4 regions of the Streptomyces sp. CB09001 genome follow, and region 1 is predicted to be linked to each of the others. Evidence: riboswitches for the same ligand, from Rfam matches in the RefSeq annotation. Region 1 holds a riboswitch; each other region holds the start of a gene.

What was found. A riboswitch is a leader RNA that binds a small molecule or an ion and turns the genes downstream of it on or off. The one in region 1 is predicted to bind cyclic di-AMP.
Positions count from the first base shown of each region.
Region 2: another riboswitch for cyclic di-AMP. It lies ahead of rpfA (resuscitation-promoting factor protein RpfA); the one in region 1 lies ahead of C4J65_RS26140 (M23 family metallopeptidase).
Region 3: another riboswitch for cyclic di-AMP. It lies ahead of C4J65_RS30905 (M23 family metallopeptidase); the one in region 1 lies ahead of C4J65_RS26140 (M23 family metallopeptidase).
Region 4: another riboswitch for cyclic di-AMP. It lies ahead of C4J65_RS21080 (C40 family peptidase); the one in region 1 lies ahead of C4J65_RS26140 (M23 family metallopeptidase).

Region 1 is NZ_CP026730.1:5,610,951-5,615,298, forward strand. Features, by position in the region: gene C4J65_RS26130 (pitrilysin family protein) at 1-41, shown strand, start outside; gene C4J65_RS26135 (pitrilysin family protein) at 38-1,426, shown strand; cyclic di-AMP (ydaO/yuaA leader) riboswitch at 1,618-1,782, shown strand; gene C4J65_RS26140 (M23 family metallopeptidase) at 1,795-2,559, shown strand; gene C4J65_RS26145 (GntR family transcriptional regulator) at 2,704-3,396, shown strand; gene C4J65_RS26150 (HPr family phosphocarrier protein) at 3,531-3,812, opposite strand; gene C4J65_RS26160 (bifunctional GNAT family N-acetyltransferase/acetate--CoA ligase family protein) at 4,016-4,348, shown strand, end outside.
Region 2 is NZ_CP026730.1:2,745,868-2,750,215, reverse strand. Features, by position in the region: gene C4J65_RS12685 (cytochrome P450) at 1-1,023, shown strand, start outside; gene C4J65_RS12680 (transglycosylase family protein) at 1,167-2,180, shown strand; cyclic di-AMP (ydaO/yuaA leader) riboswitch at 2,364-2,530, shown strand; gene rpfA (resuscitation-promoting factor protein RpfA) at 2,534-3,262, shown strand; gene eno (phosphopyruvate hydratase) at 3,512-4,348, shown strand, end outside.
Region 3 is NZ_CP026730.1:6,708,122-6,712,469, reverse strand. Features, by position in the region: gene C4J65_RS30910 (SGNH/GDSL hydrolase family protein) at 1-299, opposite strand, end outside; gene C4J65_RS30905 (M23 family metallopeptidase) at 544-1,500, opposite strand; cyclic di-AMP (ydaO/yuaA leader) riboswitch at 1,505-1,662, opposite strand; gene C4J65_RS30900 (tyrosine-protein phosphatase) at 2,087-2,884, shown strand; gene C4J65_RS30895 (DUF6126 family protein) at 2,906-3,025, opposite strand; gene C4J65_RS30890 (XRE family transcriptional regulator) at 3,022-3,636, opposite strand; gene C4J65_RS30885 (aspartate aminotransferase family protein) at 3,710-4,348, opposite strand, start outside.
Region 4 is NZ_CP026730.1:4,498,831-4,503,178, forward strand. Features, by position in the region: gene C4J65_RS21080 (C40 family peptidase) at 1-953, opposite strand, end outside; cyclic di-AMP (ydaO/yuaA leader) riboswitch at 960-1,141, opposite strand; gene pcrA (DNA helicase PcrA) at 1,395-3,887, shown strand; gene C4J65_RS21090 (M23 family metallopeptidase) at 3,987-4,348, opposite strand, start outside.

The DNA of each region.
Region 1 (4,348 bases):
TGCCCGACGCCACCGAAGAGAACGAGGAGGCGGCCAAGTGACCGAGCTCGCCACCATGGAATTCCACGCGCAGCCGCAGGCCGGCGAGCCCAAGCCCTGGGCGTTCCCCGCTCCCGAGCGCGGCAGCCTCGGCAACGGCCTGACGGTGCTGCGCTGCCATCGCCCCGGCCAGCAGGTCGTCGCCGTCGAGGTGCTCCTCGACGCCCCCCTGGACGCCGAGCCGGCCGGCCTCGACGGCGTCGCCACCATCATGGCGCGCGCCTTCTCCGAGGGCACCGACAAGCACTCCGCCGAGGACTTCGCCGCAGAGCTGGAGCGCTGCGGCGCCACCCTGGACGCGCACGCCGACCACCCCGGCGTCCGGCTGAGCCTGGAGGTGCCCGCCTCGCGCCTCGCCAAGGCCCTCGGCCTGCTCGCCGACGCCCTCAGGGCGCCCGCCTTCGCGGACGGCGAGGTCGAACGACTGGTGCGCAACCGGCTCGACGAGATCCCGCACGAGCTGGCCAATCCCTCCCGGCGCGCCGCCAAGGAGCTCTCCAAGGAGCTGTTCCCGGCCGACGCGCGCATGTCGCGCCCGCGCCAGGGCACCGAGGAGACGGTCGAGGCCATCGACTCGGCGGCCGTACGCGCCTTCTACGAGCGGCACGTCCGCCCCGCCACGGCCACCGCGGTGGTCGTCGGCGACCTCACCGGCGTCGACCTCGACGCGCTGCTCGGCGACACACTGGGCGCGTGGACCGGTTCGGCCGCCGAGCCGCGCCCCGTGCCCCCGGTGACCGCCGACGACCGCGGCAGGGTCGTCATCGTGGACCGTCCGGGAGCCGTCCAGACACAGCTGCTGATCGGCCGCACCGGCGCCGACCGGCACGACCGCGTGTGGCCCGCGCAGGTGCTCGGCACCTACTGCCTGGGCGGCACCCTCACCTCGCGCCTGGACCGCGTCCTGCGCGAGGAGAAGGGCTACACCTACGGCGTACGGGCGTTCGGCCAGGTCCTGCGTTCCGCGCCGGACGGCACGGGCGCCGCGATGCTCGCCATCAGCGGATCCGTCGACACCCCCAACACCGGTCCCGCCCTGGACGACCTGTGGACGGTGCTGCGCAAGCTCGCCGCGGAGGGGCTCACCGACGGCGAGCGCGACGTGGCCGTGCAGAACCTGGTGGGCGTGGCGCCGCTGAAGTACGAGACGGCGGCGGCCGTGGCGAGCACCCTGGCCGACCAGGTCGAGCAGCACCTGCCCGACGACTTCCAGGCCGCGCTCTACCGTCAACTGACCGCCACGGGCACCGTGGAGGCCACCGCGGCAGTCGTGAACGCCTTCCCGGTGGACCGCCTCGTGACGGTCCTCGTCGGCGACGCGGCGCAGATCAAGGAGCCCGTCGAGGCCCTCGGCATCGGCGAAGTCACCGTGGTGGCGGCCGAGTAGCGGCACGCACGTGCGGCGGCCCTGGTGACCGGTGTGTCACCAGGGCCGCCGTTTGTCCGAATTGGGGGAGTGGTTGCCCGTCTGCCCTGTGGCGTGCGCTACAAAAGGCCTGTTGCGTTTGGGGATTGAACACAGCCGCGTTTAGCGTCGTCCGGGCTGTTCGTCAGGCAGTGCGCCGCATCCGCGGCACCGGACAGTCATCGCCGAGTCCCCGTACGGCGCGAGCCAGGGGAGCCGGGGACCCATCGCAGTCCCTGGGGTGAATCGGACGCCCGCGCGCACCGCGAGGGGGTCCGTAGGAGACCTTCCACCTCCGAACCCGTCAGCTAACCCGGTAGGCGAGAGGGAAGGAAAGGACAAGCCTCTACATGGCGTTCACGCGCGCCACCGGGAAGCACCGCCGTACCGGCCGGGTGCACCGCACCACCGCCCGCGCGGCGGGGGTCGCGGCCCTCGCCACCACCGGCGTGGTCGGCACCCTCGCGGCACCGGCGCTCGCCGCCGAGCCCGAGGTGGAGCAGACCGGGCTCACCCCGGTCGTCACCATCGGCGACTCCATAGCCGACGAGATCGACGCCCAGGCCCTCGCGCAGAAGCAGGCGGCCGCGGACGCCGCCGCCCGCGAGGCGGCCCAGGAGGCGGCCCGTGAGCGGGCGGCCGAGGCGGCCGAGGAGGCGCGCGAGGCCAAGGAGCGCGCCGCGCGGGAGGCGGAACGCGAGCGCCTCAACACCTTCGTCGCGCCGATCACCGCCTCGTACGTCTCCACCGCCTACCAGGCCGGCAGCTCACTGTGGTCCTCGGGCAGCCACACCGGCATCGACTTCCACGCCTCCAGCGGCACGTCCGTGCACTCCGTCGGCGTCGGCACCGTCGTCGAGGCCGGCTGGGGCGGGGCGTACGGCAACCAGGTCGTGATCAGGATGCACGACGGCACGTACACGCAGTACGGGCACCTGTCGTCCATCGGCGTCTCGGTCGGCGAGTCGGTCGAGCCCGGCCGGCAGATCGGCGTCTCGGGTGCCACCGGCAACGTCACCGGACCGCACCTGCACTTCGAGGCCCGTACGAGCCCCGAATACGGTTCGGACATGGACCCCGTCGCCTATCTCCGCTCCCACGGCGTGAACGTCTGACGGCAACGTCTGACGGCGTGACCGAAAGCCCCGGCCTCCCGAGCCGGGGCTTTTTGTATTCCCGGTCCGCCGGATTGGCCTAGAGTCGCTGAATACACGTCAATCGTCGACGACGTTTCACGGGGATCGAGGCGGAGGTCGGTCATGCGTATTCCGGCGCATTCGGTGTGCACGGCGATTCGGGACGACATCGTGGCCGGCGTCCACGGACGCGGGAGCCGGCTCACCGAGGAGATCCTCGCCCGCCGCTACGGCGTCTCCCGCGTCCCCGTCCGCGAGGCCCTGCGCACGCTGGAGGCGGAGGGCTTCGTGGTGACCCGGCGGCACGCGGGCGCGTGCGTCGCGGAGCCGACCGAGCGGGAGGCCGCCGACCTGCTGGAGACGCGCGCGCTCCTGGAGCCGCTCGGGGCCTCCCGGGCCGCGCGCCGGCGCACCGACGCCCACCTCAAGGTGTTGCGCGGTCTGGTCAGGCTGGGGCAGGAACGGGCCAGGCAGGGGGCGGGCGAGGAGTTGCGCTCCCTGGGCGGCTGGTTCCACGAGACCCTCGCACGGGCGGCCGACAGCCCCTCCCTGGCGGCACTGCTGACCCAGCTGCGCCACAAGATCGCCTGGATGTACGTCGTCGAGTCTCCGGTCGGGCCGGTGGAGCACTGGGCGGAACACGGCGCGATCACCGACGCGGTGGCCCGGGGCGACGGCGAACGCGCGCGGGCGCTCATGACGCTGCACACCGCGCGGTCGGCAGCGCGACACCGGCTGCGATTCGCCTCCGGCGACGGGGCGGAGCGTGTGAGGAATGCGCAACACTCCGTAAATGTGGCGGATGTGCTGCAGTAACACGAGTGCCGTAGAAAAGGACGGGGAATTCCGGGCTGCTTTTCCGTCGCGGCCGAAAAGGGTATTCGAAAGAGAATGGACGAAAGGCCCGTCCGGTGCTCCCGGCGGGCCTTTCGGTGCTGCTGTCCCGTCCGTCAGACGGTCTCGGGAAGCTCCTCGAGCCCCTCGGTGACCAGCTTCGCCAGCCGGTCCAGGGCCGCCTCCGCGCCCTCGGCGTCGGAGGCGAGGACGATCTCCTCGCCTCCCTGGGCGCCGAGGCCGAGGACGGCCAGCATGGAGGCCGCGTTGACGGGGGACCCGTCGGCCTTGGAGATCGTCACCGGGACGCCTGTGGCCGTGGCGGCTCGGACGAAGATGGAGGCGGGGCGGGCGTGGAGACCCTCGGCCCAGCCGACGTTGACGCGGCGCTCAGCCATGTGATGCTGCCCTTCAGGTGTTCAGAGGGGTTGAAGTTGTCTAGACCAGTCTTGTCTAGACCAGTTTCCCACATCGTGAAGCAAGCCGGGACGACCACGTGGGGCCGCCCCGTACGGGTCTCGGACCGCGGCCTCGGTCCGAGCTTGTGTCCCCCACAGAGTGCCCCGCGCCGTTGTCGTACGCGAGCCGTACTCTGGGGCCCATGCAGACCTCGTCGGACCGGCACGAGTACCCCGCCCACTGGGAAGCCGACGTGGTGCTGCGCGACGGCGGCACCGCGCGCGTCCGCCCCATCACCGTCGACGACGCCGAGCGCCTGGTCAGCTTCTACGAGCAGGTTTCCGACGAGTCGAAGTACTACCGCTTCTTCGCGCCGTACCCTCGCCTGTCCGCCAAGGACGTCCACCGCTTCACGCACCACGACTTTGTGGACCGGGTGGGACTCGCGGCCACCGTCGGCGGCGAGTTCATCGCCACCGTACGCTACGACCGGATCGGCGCCGGCGGAACACCCGCCACCGCGCCGGCCGACGAG
Region 2 (4,348 bases), 2.9 Mb from region 1:
CTGCTCAACATCGACCCGCCCGACCACACCAGGCTGCGACGGCTGGTCAGCAAGGCGTTCACGCCCCGCCGCGTGGCCGAGTTCGCGCCCCGGGTGCAGGAGCTGGCCGACCTCCTCATCGACCGCTTCGCCGCCACCGGCTCCGCCGACCTGATCCACGAGTTCGCCTTCCCGCTGCCCATCTACGCCATCTGCGACCTGCTCGGCGTCCCCCGCGAGGACCAGGACGAGTTCCGGGACTGGGCGGGCATGATGATCCGTCACCAAGGAGGCCCGCGGGGCGGCGTCGCCCGGTCGGTGAAGAAGATGCGCGGCTACCTCGCCGATCTCATCCACCGCAAGCGCGCCGCACTGCCGCCCGAGCCCGCGCCCGGCGAGGACCTCATCTCCGGCCTGATCCGCGCCTCCGACCACGGCGAGCACCTCACCGAGAACGAGGCCGCGGCCATGGCCTTCATCCTGCTCTTCGCAGGTTTCGAGACCACGGTCAACCTCGTGGGCAACGGCGCGTACGCCCTGCTCACCCACCCCGGGCAGCGGGAGCGGCTGCAGGCGTCCCTGGCCGCCGGGGAGCGCGGCCTGCTGGAGACCGGCGTCGAGGAACTCCTGCGCTACGACGGCCCGGTGGAGCTGGCCACCTGGCGCTTCGCCACCCGGCCGCTGACCATCGGCGGACAGGACGTCGCGGCCGGCGACCCCGTCCTCGTCGTCCTCGCCGCCGCCGACCGGGACCCGGAGCGGTTCACCGACCCGGACACCCTGGACCTGGCCCGCCGCGACAGCCAGCACCTCGGGTACGGCCACGGCATCCACTACTGCCTCGGCGCCCCGCTCGCCCGGCTGGAGGGGCAGACGGCGCTGGCCACCCTGCTCACCCGGCTGCCGGACCTCCGCCTCGCCGCGGACCCGGCCGAACTCCGGTGGCGCGGCGGCCTCATCATGCGAGGTCTGCGCACTTTGCCGGTCTCGTTCACACCGCTCGCGTCATCGGCGGGCAACGGTCCGTCGCCGACGCAAAAGTGACACGCGCTCAACTCTGTGATCTTCACGTGATCTGCGCGGCATGAACTTGTGACAAGTGATGATCTCCCTATACGTTCACGGATCAGCGTGGTGTCGAGCGTCATCCGCCGCGCGGTCCCCGTCGTCTCGTGAAAGGTCGTCGCATGCTCTCCGGGAACGGTCGTCACCGCCGCCCCCGCCAGGCACCCGCACTGGTCGTCGCCGCCGGAGTGACCGGCTCCGCCATCGCGATCCCGCTGCTCGGTGCCACCGGCGCCCACGCGGCCGACTCCGCGAACTGGGACCAGGTCGCCGAGTGCGAGACCGGTGGTGCCTGGAGCCAGAACAGCGGCAACGGGTACTACGGCGGCCTGCAGCTGTCCCAGGACGCCTGGGAGCGGTACGGCGGGCTGGACTACGCCCCCAGCGCCGACCAGGCCAGTCGCTCCCAGCAGATACGAATCGCCGAGAAGATACACGCGGACCAGGGCATCGCCGCCTGGCCGACCTGCGGTCTGCTGGCCGGACTGGGCAGCGACTCCGGGGTCACGGGCGGCGGCTCCGGCTCCGGCACGGCCGGTGACGGGGCGTCGGAGGGTTCGGACACCTCGGGGGAGCAGGACACCACCAAGTCGTCCGAAACACCCGCGACCACCGAAACACCCGAGTCGCCCCAGTCATCCGAGTCGTCCGGCTCGAGCGGTTCGTCCGGCACGGCCGAGACGCCGGAGTCGACGTCCGGAGCATCCTCTTCGTCCCCTTCGCCCTCTTCTTCGCCGTCGTCTGACGCTCCGTCCGATGAGGCGGACCAATCCGCCAAGCCGGACACTTCGTCCGAATCCGACCCCTCCGTCAGTGCCGAATCGCAGGGCACCGAGGGCTCGTCCGGCTCCGGCAAGCACCGGGGCGGCACCGCGGACGAGGGTGCGGCGGGGGAGGGGCGTACGGACCCGACGACGGGCCGGCACGCCTCGCGCGACGGTGGCGAGCGGGAGGCCGGGGACGGCCGTTACGTCGTCCGCACCGGCGACAGTCTCTGGGCCATCGCCGACTCCCTTGAGGTCGACGGCGGGTGGCGCACGCTCTACGCCGACAACGCGACCGTCGTCGGTGCCGACCCGGACCACATCCTGCCCGGTCAGACGCTCACGGTCACGGGCGAATCGGGCGAAAAGTAGGGGGAGTTCACGTCACGGTTAGAGACCGTATGTCCCTTTTGGATCTCGTGAGAGATAGGTCTCAGAAGCCGTGATCGTCTTTGAAAATCCGCGGAGCGCGTGTCTACGGTCATGACCGCTCGCCACCGCGGGCCCCGACAGCCGCAACGCCGAATCCTGCCAGCGGCCGTACGGGAACAGTCGTCGCGTCAAGCGCCGCAGGCAGGAGCGGGGGACCCAAGGTAAGTGCCGCACCGGGCAGTTGAGCCGGAGCGGCTAGGGGTGAAGCCGAGTTCCGGGAGGAACCCGGCCGGGCAACTCAACCGGCCCGAACCCGACAGCTCACCTCGCAGGCGTCGGTGAGGGGATCAACCATGCTGTTTTCCGGCAAGGGCAAGCACCGTCGCCCGTCCAAGGCCACCCGTGTCATCGCCGTCGCCGGCGTCACCGGTGCCGCCGTCGCCGCCCCGCTGATGGCGGCCGGCAACGCCTCCGCCGCCACCGCGTCCGAGTGGGACGCCGTCGCCCAGTGCGAGTCCGGCGGCAACTGGTCCATCAACACCGGCAACGGTTACTACGGCGGTCTGCAGTTCTCCGCCTCCACCTGGGCCGCCTACGGTGGTACGCAGTACGCCTCCTCCGCCGACCAGGCGAGCAAGTCCCAGCAGATCGAGATCGCCGAGAAGGTGCTCGCGGGCCAGGGCAAGGGTGCCTGGCCGGTCTGCGGCACCGGCCTGTCGGGCGCCGCCTACACCGGTGGCGGCTCCCAGGACAGCGGCTCCGGCAGCTCCGAGGGCTCGCAGAGCCAGAGCAGCGGCTCCACCACCGAGCGCTCCACCGAGCAGAAGGCCTCCCGCTCCTCCGAGCGCCCGGCCGCCGAGCCGAAGGCCGAGAAGCCCGCCAAGAAGACCGTCACCACCCCGACCGGCAAGAAGGTCGAGAAGGGCGACGGCGAGTACAAGGTCGTCAAGGGCGACACCCTCAGCTCGATCGCCGAGGAGCACGACGTCAAGGGCGGCTGGGCGAAGCTCTTCAAGCTGAACGACGACATCGTCGACGACGCCGACCTGATCTACCCGGGCCAGCAGCTGCACCTGAAGTAAGCGGCGGCGGCCTCCGCGACTCCCGCCCCGGTGCGTGTTCCCCCGTACGCACCGGGGCGGGACTTTTCATGTTCCGCCTTTGTTCCGTTCGGAAACAATTTACTCTCGGTTCTGTCCAGCGGGTGGGCGATCGGCTGGCCGATCGCCCGGAGCCGGTTAGGCTCGGTCCCGCAGAGCCGTCGCGGTCCCGCGGGACCGCGGCACACCGAAGCGTCACAGTGAAGCGTCACATTGAAGAAGGAGATGCTCGTGCCGTCCATCGACGTCGTCGTAGCCCGGGAAATCCTGGACTCCCGAGGCAACCCCACGGTCGAGGTCGAGGTCGGCCTCGACGACGGCAGCACGGGTCGTGCCGCCGTTCCGTCCGGCGCCTCCACCGGTGCCTTCGAGGCCATCGAACTGCGTGACGGCGACCCGAGCCGTTACCTCGGCAAGGGCGTCGAGAAGGCCGTGCTGGCCGTCATCGAGCAGATCGGCCCGGAGCTGGTCGGCTACGACGCCACCGAGCAGCGCCTGATCGACCAGGCCATGTTCGACCTGGACGCCACCGACAACAAGGGCTCGCTCGGCGCCAACGCCATCCTCGGCGTCTCCCTCGCCGTCGCCCACGCCGCCTCCGAGGCCAGCGACCTGCCGCTCTTCCGCTACCTGGGCGGCCCCAACGCGCACCTGCTGCCGGTGCCGATGATGAACATCCTGAACGGCGGCTCGCACGCCGACTCCAACGTGGACATCCAGGAGTTCATGATCGCCCCGATCGGCGCGGAGTCCTTCTCCGAGGCCCTGCGCTGGGGCGCCGAGGTCTACCACACCCTCAAGAAGGTCCTGAAGAACAAGGGCCTGGCCACCGGCCTCGGCGACGAGGGCGGCTTCGCCCCGAACCTCGGCTCCAACCGCGAGGCCCTCGACCTCATCCTCGAGGCGATCAAGGAGGCCGGCTACACCCCCGGCGAGCAGATCGCCCTCGCGCTCGACGTCGCCGCGTCCGAGTTCTACAAGGACGGCTCCTACTCCTTCGAGGGCAAGGAGCGCACCGCCGCCGAGATGACCGAGTACTACGCCGAGCTGGTCGAGGCGTACCCGCTG
Region 3 (4,348 bases), 1.1 Mb from region 1:
TCGAACCGCTCGGCGACCTCGTCGGGATCGGTGCCGGGCCGGATGATGTCGTTGCCGCCTGCCGCGAACGAGACCAGGTCCGGCGCGAGTCCGACGACTCGCGGGACCTGTTCCGCCACGATCTGGTCGAGGAGCCTGCCGCGCACGGCGAGGTTCGTGTACGTGAAGTCGCCCTCGGGGCGCCGGTCCGCGAGCAGTACGGCGAGCCGGTCGGCCCAGCCGACGAACGCCCCCTCGGGGCCGGGGTCGCCGACGCCCTCGGTGAAGCTGTCCCCCACCGCCACGTACGACCCGATCACTGCTCTGCTGTCACTCTTCGAATCGTTGGCCACATCGGCCCATGATTCACCTTGGAATGTGGCCTACGCGACCGTAGGAAGGGGTTGACGGGCGGTGAGAAAGGCCACGCCTAAAGTATTCGTCAATTCCGGAATACGGCGAGGGCGCTGCACGGCGCGTACGCCGAGGTCCGGACACACCGAAGGCCGGACCCGGGGATCGGGGTCCGGCCTTCGGGGCGCGGGGGCCGCGCGGAACCGGTCGTCAGACGGAGACGCCGTGCGAGCGCAGGAACGCCAGCGGGTCGATGTCCGAGCCGTAGTCCGGCGTGGTGCGGATCTCGAAGTGCAGGTGCGGGCCGGTCACGTTGCCGGTGGCACCCGAGAGGCCGACCTGCTGACCCGCCGTCACCGACTGACCGGCGGAGACGGAGAGCGAGGAGAGGTGGGCGTACTGGGCGTAGTGGCCGTCGGCGAGCTGGATGACGACCTGGTTGCCGTACGCGCCGCCCCAGCCGGCGGAGACGACGGTGCCCGCGCCGACGGCCTTGAGCGAGGTGCCGGTCGGGACGACGAAGTCGGTGCCGGTGTGGTAGCCGCTGGACCACATGCTGCCGGACTGGTGGTACGGGGTGCCGACGGTGCCGCCCGCGACGGGGGAGGTGTAGCCGCTGGTGGTGCCCGCGGACTGGGTGCCTGTGTTCGAGGACTCCGAGGAGCCGGAGTCGTCCGAGGAGGAGGTCTTCGCGGCGTCCGTCGACTTCTTGGCCGGCTTCGCGGCGGCGGGCTTCTCGGCGGACTTCTGCGCGGGCTTCTGCGACTGCGCGGAGGACGGCGCCGACGACTTGGCGGCCTGGCCGTCGATCGAGAGCTTGAGCCCGGGGTGGATCAGCGAGGGGTCGGAACCGACGGCCTCGCGGTTGTCCGCGTAGAGCTTCTTCCAGCCGCCGTCGACGTCCTGCTCGTCGGCGATCTTCGAGAGGTAGTCGCCGCTCTTCACGGTGTAGGTGCGCGAGTCGGAGTTCTTCTCGGCGGCGGCCTTCTTGGCGGACGTCGGAACGGACTGCACGGCCTGCTCGGAAACGGAGTGCGTGGGAGCGGCGTTGGCGGCGGCGGCACCCATCAGCGGGAGCGCGAGCGCGGCGCCACCGGTACCGGCGACGGCGATGGTGCGGGTCAGGCGCATGGCCCTGGTACGGCGGTGCTTACCCTTCGCGGGCATGGCGAATTCCTCTCCGGCGCCTGCGAGGTGAGCTGTCGGGTGCGGGCTGGAGATGCCCGGCCGCGCCGAAACGCGGCTTTACCCCAAGCCGTTCCGGGAACCGGAACAGGCAGTTCTACCTGTGGGTCCCCCGCTCCTGCCGTGTACGGGTGGTCGATGAGTGCGGGCTCCGGTCGGCGGCAGGATTAGGCGTCCGTCCGGATCGGTGGTGAACGTAAGGGACCAAGACGGACGGGGACAAGCGAGGGGTTCCCCCGACGGGTGTTCCGATTGATCCATTACGGGAATATCCGGTAACACTGCGTCGTTTTCCACTGCGCGTTTTATCTAAAGCCCCTTGAGAAGCAGTTGAATTACGTGAACATGACGGGCAACGGACGGTCACGGATATGACGCTGCTCACGCGCCTCTCATTCACCATCCGCCATTTCAGGGCCAGTTGTAACTAAGGCGCCAATTCGGACAGAAGGCCTTTATCGGCTCGGAATGTGCCTCGGGGTGCGATTTCGCACACGGGTGATGCCGTATCGTCGGGTGGAGCCCGCCGGCGAGCAGCGGCGGCGGGGCGGAGTGGGAGGAGCCCCCCGTGACGCAGCAGGTCCCGTCGACCGAACCCGAGCTGACCGGTGTGCGCAACTTCCGGGACGTGGGCGGACTGCCGACCGTGGACGGGCGGCGGGTGCGCCAGGGGGTGCTGTTCCGCAGTGGTCACCTGGCTCACGCCACCGGGGAGGACGCCGCGTTCCTGGCCTCGCTGGGCCTGCACACCATCTTCGACTTCCGCAACGCGGCCGACCAGAAGCTCGAGGGCCCGGACGTCGAGCTGCCGGGCGTGCGCAATGTGAACCTGCCGCTGAGCGACCCGGCCGACGGCGCCGAGTTCTGGACGATGGTCCGGGACGGCGACCTCGACCAGCTGCGCGAGATCCTGGCCGACGGCAAGGCCGCGGACCGGATGATCCGCTCCTACCGATCGATCGTCGCGGAGCGCACCGCGGAGCACTCCCGCATCCTGCACGCGCTCGCCGAGGACAGCGTCCCCGCCCTGATGCACTGCGCCGCCGGAAAGGACCGGGCGGGCCTGTCGATCGCCGTCACCCTGCTCGCCCTGGGCGTCGAGCGCGAGGCCGTCGTCGAGGACTACCTGAAGTCGAACGCCGCGCACCGGCGCTACAAGGTGCGCCGCAGCGGTGCCGCGGCCTCGGCCTACTCCCCCGAGGTCATGGAGCTGCTCAGTCCTCTGTTCGACGCGCGCGCCGAGTACCTGGCGGCGGCCTTCGAGACCGTCGAGGAGACGTGGGGCGGCGTCGACGCCTACCTGGAGCAGGGACTGCGGCTCACTCCCGCGACCCGGGAGCGGCTGCGCGAGCGGATGCTGGACTGAGCCGCCCGCCCGCGGCCGGCGCTACTTGGCTCCCACCTCGAACAGCAGGTAGAGGAAGCCGCCGAAGACGTGCCCCAGGGCGATGTAGACGACCAGTCGCACCCACAGGGCGCGCGGGAACTTCTCCTGCATGGTGCTCATGGCGTCTCTCCAGGGGTCGGGCCGAGGCACAGGGCGGCCGTCGGGCTCTGCAGCAGGGTGTGGACGAACAGCAGCTCGACCCCGTCGGGGTCCTGCGCGGCGATCCGGTGCGGGGTCATCGAGTCGAAGTGGGCGCTGTCCCCCGCGGTGAGCCGGTGCTCGGTGTCCCCGAGGCGCAGTCGCAACCGGCCCCGGAGGACGTGGAGCCACTCCTCGCCGGGGTGCACCCGCACGACGTCGCCCTGGGAGCCGTACGGAACCTGGACGCGCAGGGCCTGCATGCCGCGGCCCGGCGCTCCGGCCCGCCAGTACGTCCAGCCGCCCGCGGCGGTGGGTTCCATGTCGGCGGCGCGGACGACGGCGTCCCGGTCGGCGGCCGTCTCGCCCAGCAGTTCGGCGACGGTCGTACCGTAGACCCGGGCGAGGGAGAGCAGCATCGGCAGCGAGGGCTGGCGCTGCCCGGTCTCCAGGCGGGAGAGGTGGGCGGGCGAGAGTCCTGCGGCGCGGGCCGCGGTCTCCAGGGTGAGGGCGGCCCGCCGCCGCAGCTCACGCAGCTGGGGCGCGACGGCGGCGACCGCCCCCTCGGCGGGGCCGGTCTCGGAGGAGCTCATGCCTCCATTCAGCCCGAATCTTGCCTGCCAGGCAAATTCCTTGCCTCAGAGGCAAAAACGCCCGAGGGCACCCTCAGCGGTTGGCCACCGCCTGCTTGACCAGGGTCTTCCCGAAGTCCCACATCAGGCCACCGCCATTGTGCGCGTCCTCCATCACCTCCGTGAAGGCGTCGACGAACCGGTCGGCGTCGCCGGTGTCGATGATCAGCGGCGGGATCAGCTTGATCACCTCCAAGTGGTCGCCGGACACCTGGGTCAGGATCCGGTGCCGTTGCAGCAGCGGCACGACCACCATCTGCGCGAACAGTCCCTTCCGCGCCGCCTGCAGCATCGTCCAGCGGCTGCGCAGCTTCAGGGACCTCGGCCGGCCGAACTCGATGCCGATCATCAGTCCGCGGCCCCGGACGTCGGCGAGCAGCTCGTAGCGGTCCACCAGCTCCGCCAGCCGGGACTTCAGCCGCTCCCCCACCGCGGCGGCGTTCGCGACGATCTCCTCGTTCTCCATCACCGACAGCACCGCGAGCCCGGCCGCCATGGCCTGTGCGTTGGATCCGAAGCTCGCCGAGTGGACCTGCACGCGGTCCATCGAGGAGTACACCTTCTGGAAAATCCAGTCCTTGCCCAGGGTGGCCCCCACCGGCACGTATCCGCCGGACAGCGCCTTGGCCACGCAGACCAGGTCGGGTTCCACGCCGTCCGAGTGCTGGTACGC
Region 4 (4,348 bases), 1.1 Mb from region 1:
GTCACGCCGGCGGCCTTCCAGGCGGCCTGGGTGAGGCCCGAGCAGTCGTAGGAACCCGGTCCCGTGGCGCCCCAGACGTACGGCTTGCCGATCTGGGCGCGGGCGAAGGCGATCGCCTTCTCGGCCTTGGTGCCGGTCGAGGTGTCCGGCGTCGACGAGTCCGAGGACTCCGACGAGCCGGTGCCGCCGGATCCGGAGCCGGTCTCCTGCTGGGCGGCCTCCCGACGCTTGCGCTCGGCCTCCTCCTGCGCCGCCTGCTGCTTCGCCAGCTCGGCGGCCTTGCGCTCGGCCTCCTCCTGCTTCTTCCTCTCGATCGCCGCGAGCCGGGCCTTCTCCTCGGCGGTCAGTTCCGAGAGCAGCTCCCGCGCGGTGGCCAGCTTCTTCTGGACGGTCGACTTGGCCGTCTTCAGATCGGTCTGCGAGTCGGTGAGCGTGTCGAGGCTCTCGGTGGCCTCCCGGCGCTTCTTCATCGTCTCGGACTGCTGCGTGACGTAGTCGTCGACGGCGGTCTTCTGCCGGCCGGTGAGCCGGTTCATCAGCTGGTTCTGGTCGAAGTAGTCCTGCGGCGAGTCCGCGAGCAGCAGCGTCGCGGTCTCCGGGACCGAGGCGCCCGTGCGGTACTGGGCGGAGGCGAAGGAACCCAGCTCCTCGCGCGCGTCGTTGAGCCTCTGGGTGCGCTGGGCGACGTCGTCGAGGAGGGTGTCGACCTTCTTGCGCTGCTTGGTGGTCTTCTCCTTGGCCGCGTTGTACTTCTCGGTCGCCGACCCGGCCTGGCGGTAGAGGTCGTCGACCTTCTTCTCGACCTCCTCCAGGGTCGGCCGGTCGTCCGACGGCGTGGCGTTCGCCGTCTGGGACAGCAGCGCGACGGAGGTGAGGGCCGCGGTGGCGAGGGCCGGGGTCCGTATGCCCGCGACGCGGGTACCGGTGGGGCGCGACTTGCGGTGCGACGCCAAGGAGGCGACTCCTTCCAGTGCTCCGCCTACCGGGTTAGCTGTCGGGTTCGGGCGGTGGTTCGGAAGGGTTGCCCTACGGCGTGACCGTCCCTCGTCGAGGACGGTACGGCCGATTCACCCCAAAGTTCTCGGTTGGGTCCCCGGCTCCGGGTGCCGTGCGGGCACGTCGGACTCGGCGGAGGCCGCGCGGCCCGGCGAGGTTCGCCGGAGGGGGTCGAGCGGCCTGCCCCGCACCGTAGCCAACTCGTGTGGCCGCTGTGAAGGTTGGTGGGTGATATGCCCGATACATTTTCGTGACCTTCTGTGCGGGCGTCACCGGGCGGTCGTGGGCGTCACTCTTCGTGGTCCCGCTGGTCGCAGGGCGTGCCCGTGCTGGAGGGTGCCGGGCATTTTCCGGGGTGGCACCGGGTTGTCGGTGGGGCGCCCTAGACTCGGAGAGCGATGAGCAGCCTCTTTGACGACAGCTTCCTGGCGAGCCTCCAGACCCCCCGGGGTCACGAGGAGGAACCCCCGCCGCCCGAGGACGATCACGGACCGGAGCCGGTCCCGCACGATCTGTTCGGCGGGAAGTTCGACGCGCCCCCGGACCGGGACACCCACTACCGGGACGGCGCCCCGCGCCCCGCCCTGGACGCCGCCGCGCTCCTGGAGGGGCTGAACGAGAACCAGCGCGCCGCCGTCGTCCACTCCGGCTCCCCGCTGCTCATCGTGGCCGGTGCCGGCTCCGGCAAGACCCGCGTGCTCACCCACCGCATCGCCCACCTGCTGGCCGAGCGGAGCGTCCACCCGGGCCAGATCCTCGCGATCACCTTCACCAACAAGGCCGCGGGCGAGATGAAGGAGCGCGTCGAGCAGCTCGTCGGCCCGCGCGCCAACGCGATGTGGGTGATGACCTTCCACAGCGCGTGCGTCCGCATCCTGCGCCGCGAGTCGAAGAAGCTCGGCTTCACCTCGTCGTTCTCGATCTACGACGCCGCCGACTCCAAGCGGCTCATGGCGCTGGTCTGCCGCGACCTGGACCTCGACCCCAAGAAGTTCCCGCCGAAGTCCTTCAGCGCCAAGATCTCGAACCTGAAGAACGAGCTGATCGACGAGGAGGACTTCGCCGGGCAGGCGGCCGACGGTTTCGAGAAGACCCTCGCCCAGGCCTACGCCATGTACCAGTCGCGGCTGCGCGAGGCGAACGCCCTCGACTTCGACGACCTGATCATGACGACGGTCAACCTGCTGCGCGCCTTCCCGGACGTCGCCGAGCACTACCGCCGCCGCTTCCGGCACGTCCTGGTCGACGAGTACCAGGACACCAACCACGCGCAGTACGCGCTGGTGCGCGAGCTGGTCGGCGTGGCTTCGGAGCACCCCGTCGACGTGCCGCCGGAGGCCGAGGTGCCGCCCGCCGAGCTGTGCGTGGTGGGCGACGCCGACCAGTCGATCTACGCCTTCCGCGGGGCCACCATCCGCAACATCCTCCAGTTCGAGGAGGACTACCCGGACGCGACGACGATCCTGCTGGAGCAGAACTACCGCTCCACCCAGACCATCCTCAGCGCCGCCAACGCGGTCATCGAGCGCAACGAGTCCCGCCGCCCCAAGAACCTGTGGACCAACCAGGGCAGCGGCGCGCAGATCACCGGGTACGTCGCCGACACCGAGCACGACGAGGCGCAGTTCGTCGCCGACGAGATAGACCGCCTCACCGACGCGGGCGAGGCCAGGGCCGGCGACGTCGCGGTCTTCTACCGGACCAACGCGCAGTCCCGTGTCTTCGAAGAAATCTTCATCCGCACCGGCCTGCCCTACAAGGTCGTCGGCGGCGTCCGCTTCTACGAGCGCAAGGAGGTCCGGGACGTCCTGGCCTACCTGCGGGTGCTGGCCAACCCGGAGGACTCGGTGCCGCTGCGCCGCATCCTCAACGTCCCCAAGCGCGGCATCGGCGACCGCGCCGAGGCGATGATCGACGCCCTCTCCCAGCGCGAGAAGATCAGCTTCCCGCAGGCGCTGAAGCGCGTCGACGAGGCGTACGGGATGGCCGCGCGCTCCGCGAACGCCGTCAAGCGGTTCAACACGCTCATGGAGGATCTCCGTACGGTCGTCGAGTCCGGCGCCGGACCCGCGACCGTCCTCGAGGCCATCCTCGAACGCACCGGGTACCTCGCCGAGTTGCAGGCCTCCACCGACCCCCAGGACGAGACCCGCATCGAGAACCTCCAGGAACTGGCGGCCGTCGCCCTGGAGTTCGAGCAGGAGCGGGCCGAGGGGGAGGAGGCCGGGACGCTGGCCGACTTCCTGGAGAAGGTCGCGCTCGTCGCCGACTCCGACCAGATCCCGGACGAGGAGGACGGCGGCGGCGTCGTCACCCTGATGACCCTGCACACCGCCAAGGGCCTGGAGTTCCCGGTCGTCTTCCTCACCGGCATGGAGGACGGCGTCTTCCCGCACATGCGCGCCCTCGGCCAGGCCAAGGAGCTGGAGGAGGAGCGCCGCCTCGCCTACGTCGGCATCACGCGCGCCCGTGAACGCCTCTACCTGACCCGGTCGACGCTGCGCAGCGCCTGGGGCCAGCCGTCGTACAACCCGCCCTCCCGGTTCCTGGAGGAGATCCCGGCCCCGCACCTGGAGTGGAAGCGGACCGGGGCGAACGGTCCCGCGCCCTCGGCGCCGGTCTCGGGCGTGGCGGCCTCGCTGTCGTCGTCCCGGTCGCGGTCCCGGTCCTCGGCATCGGGTGCGTCCGGCTTCGCCACGGGCAGGTCGGCCGGCGCCGAGCAGCCCACGGTCTCGCTGGCGGTCGGCGACCGCGTCACGCACGACCAGTTCGGGCTCGGCACGGTGGTCGGCGTCAAGGGCATCGGGTCGAACGCCGAGGCGACGATCGACTTCGGTGACACCAAGCCGAAGCGGCTGCTGCTGCGGTACGCGCCGGTGGAGAAGCTCTAGCGGCGGCACGGTGCGGACGGCGGCGGGCCTGGGCGTAGACCCGGGCCCGGGCCCGGCTCGGGCTGCTGCGACCATACGGCGAAAGGTGGGGTTACGGCGTCACGTCGGGCTGATGCCATGGCTGCGCAGCCACGGAAGCGGGTCGATCGACGAACCGCCCGCGGGGCGCACCTCGAAGTGCAGGTGCGGACCGGTGGAGTTGCCCGAGTTGCCGGAGAACGCGATCGCGTCGCCCGCCTTCACCGTCGTACCGGAGGGGACCTGGTAGCTGGAGAGGTGGCAGTACCACGTCTCCGTGCCGTCCTTCGCGGTCACGATCATCATGTTGCCGTAGGCGCTGTTGTACTGCGTCCGCACGGTGCCGTCGGTCGCCGCCATCACCTTCGTCCCGTACGACACGGGGAAGTCGATGCCGGTGTGGACGGACATCCAGTTGATGCCGGCCTGCCCGTAGTACGCGC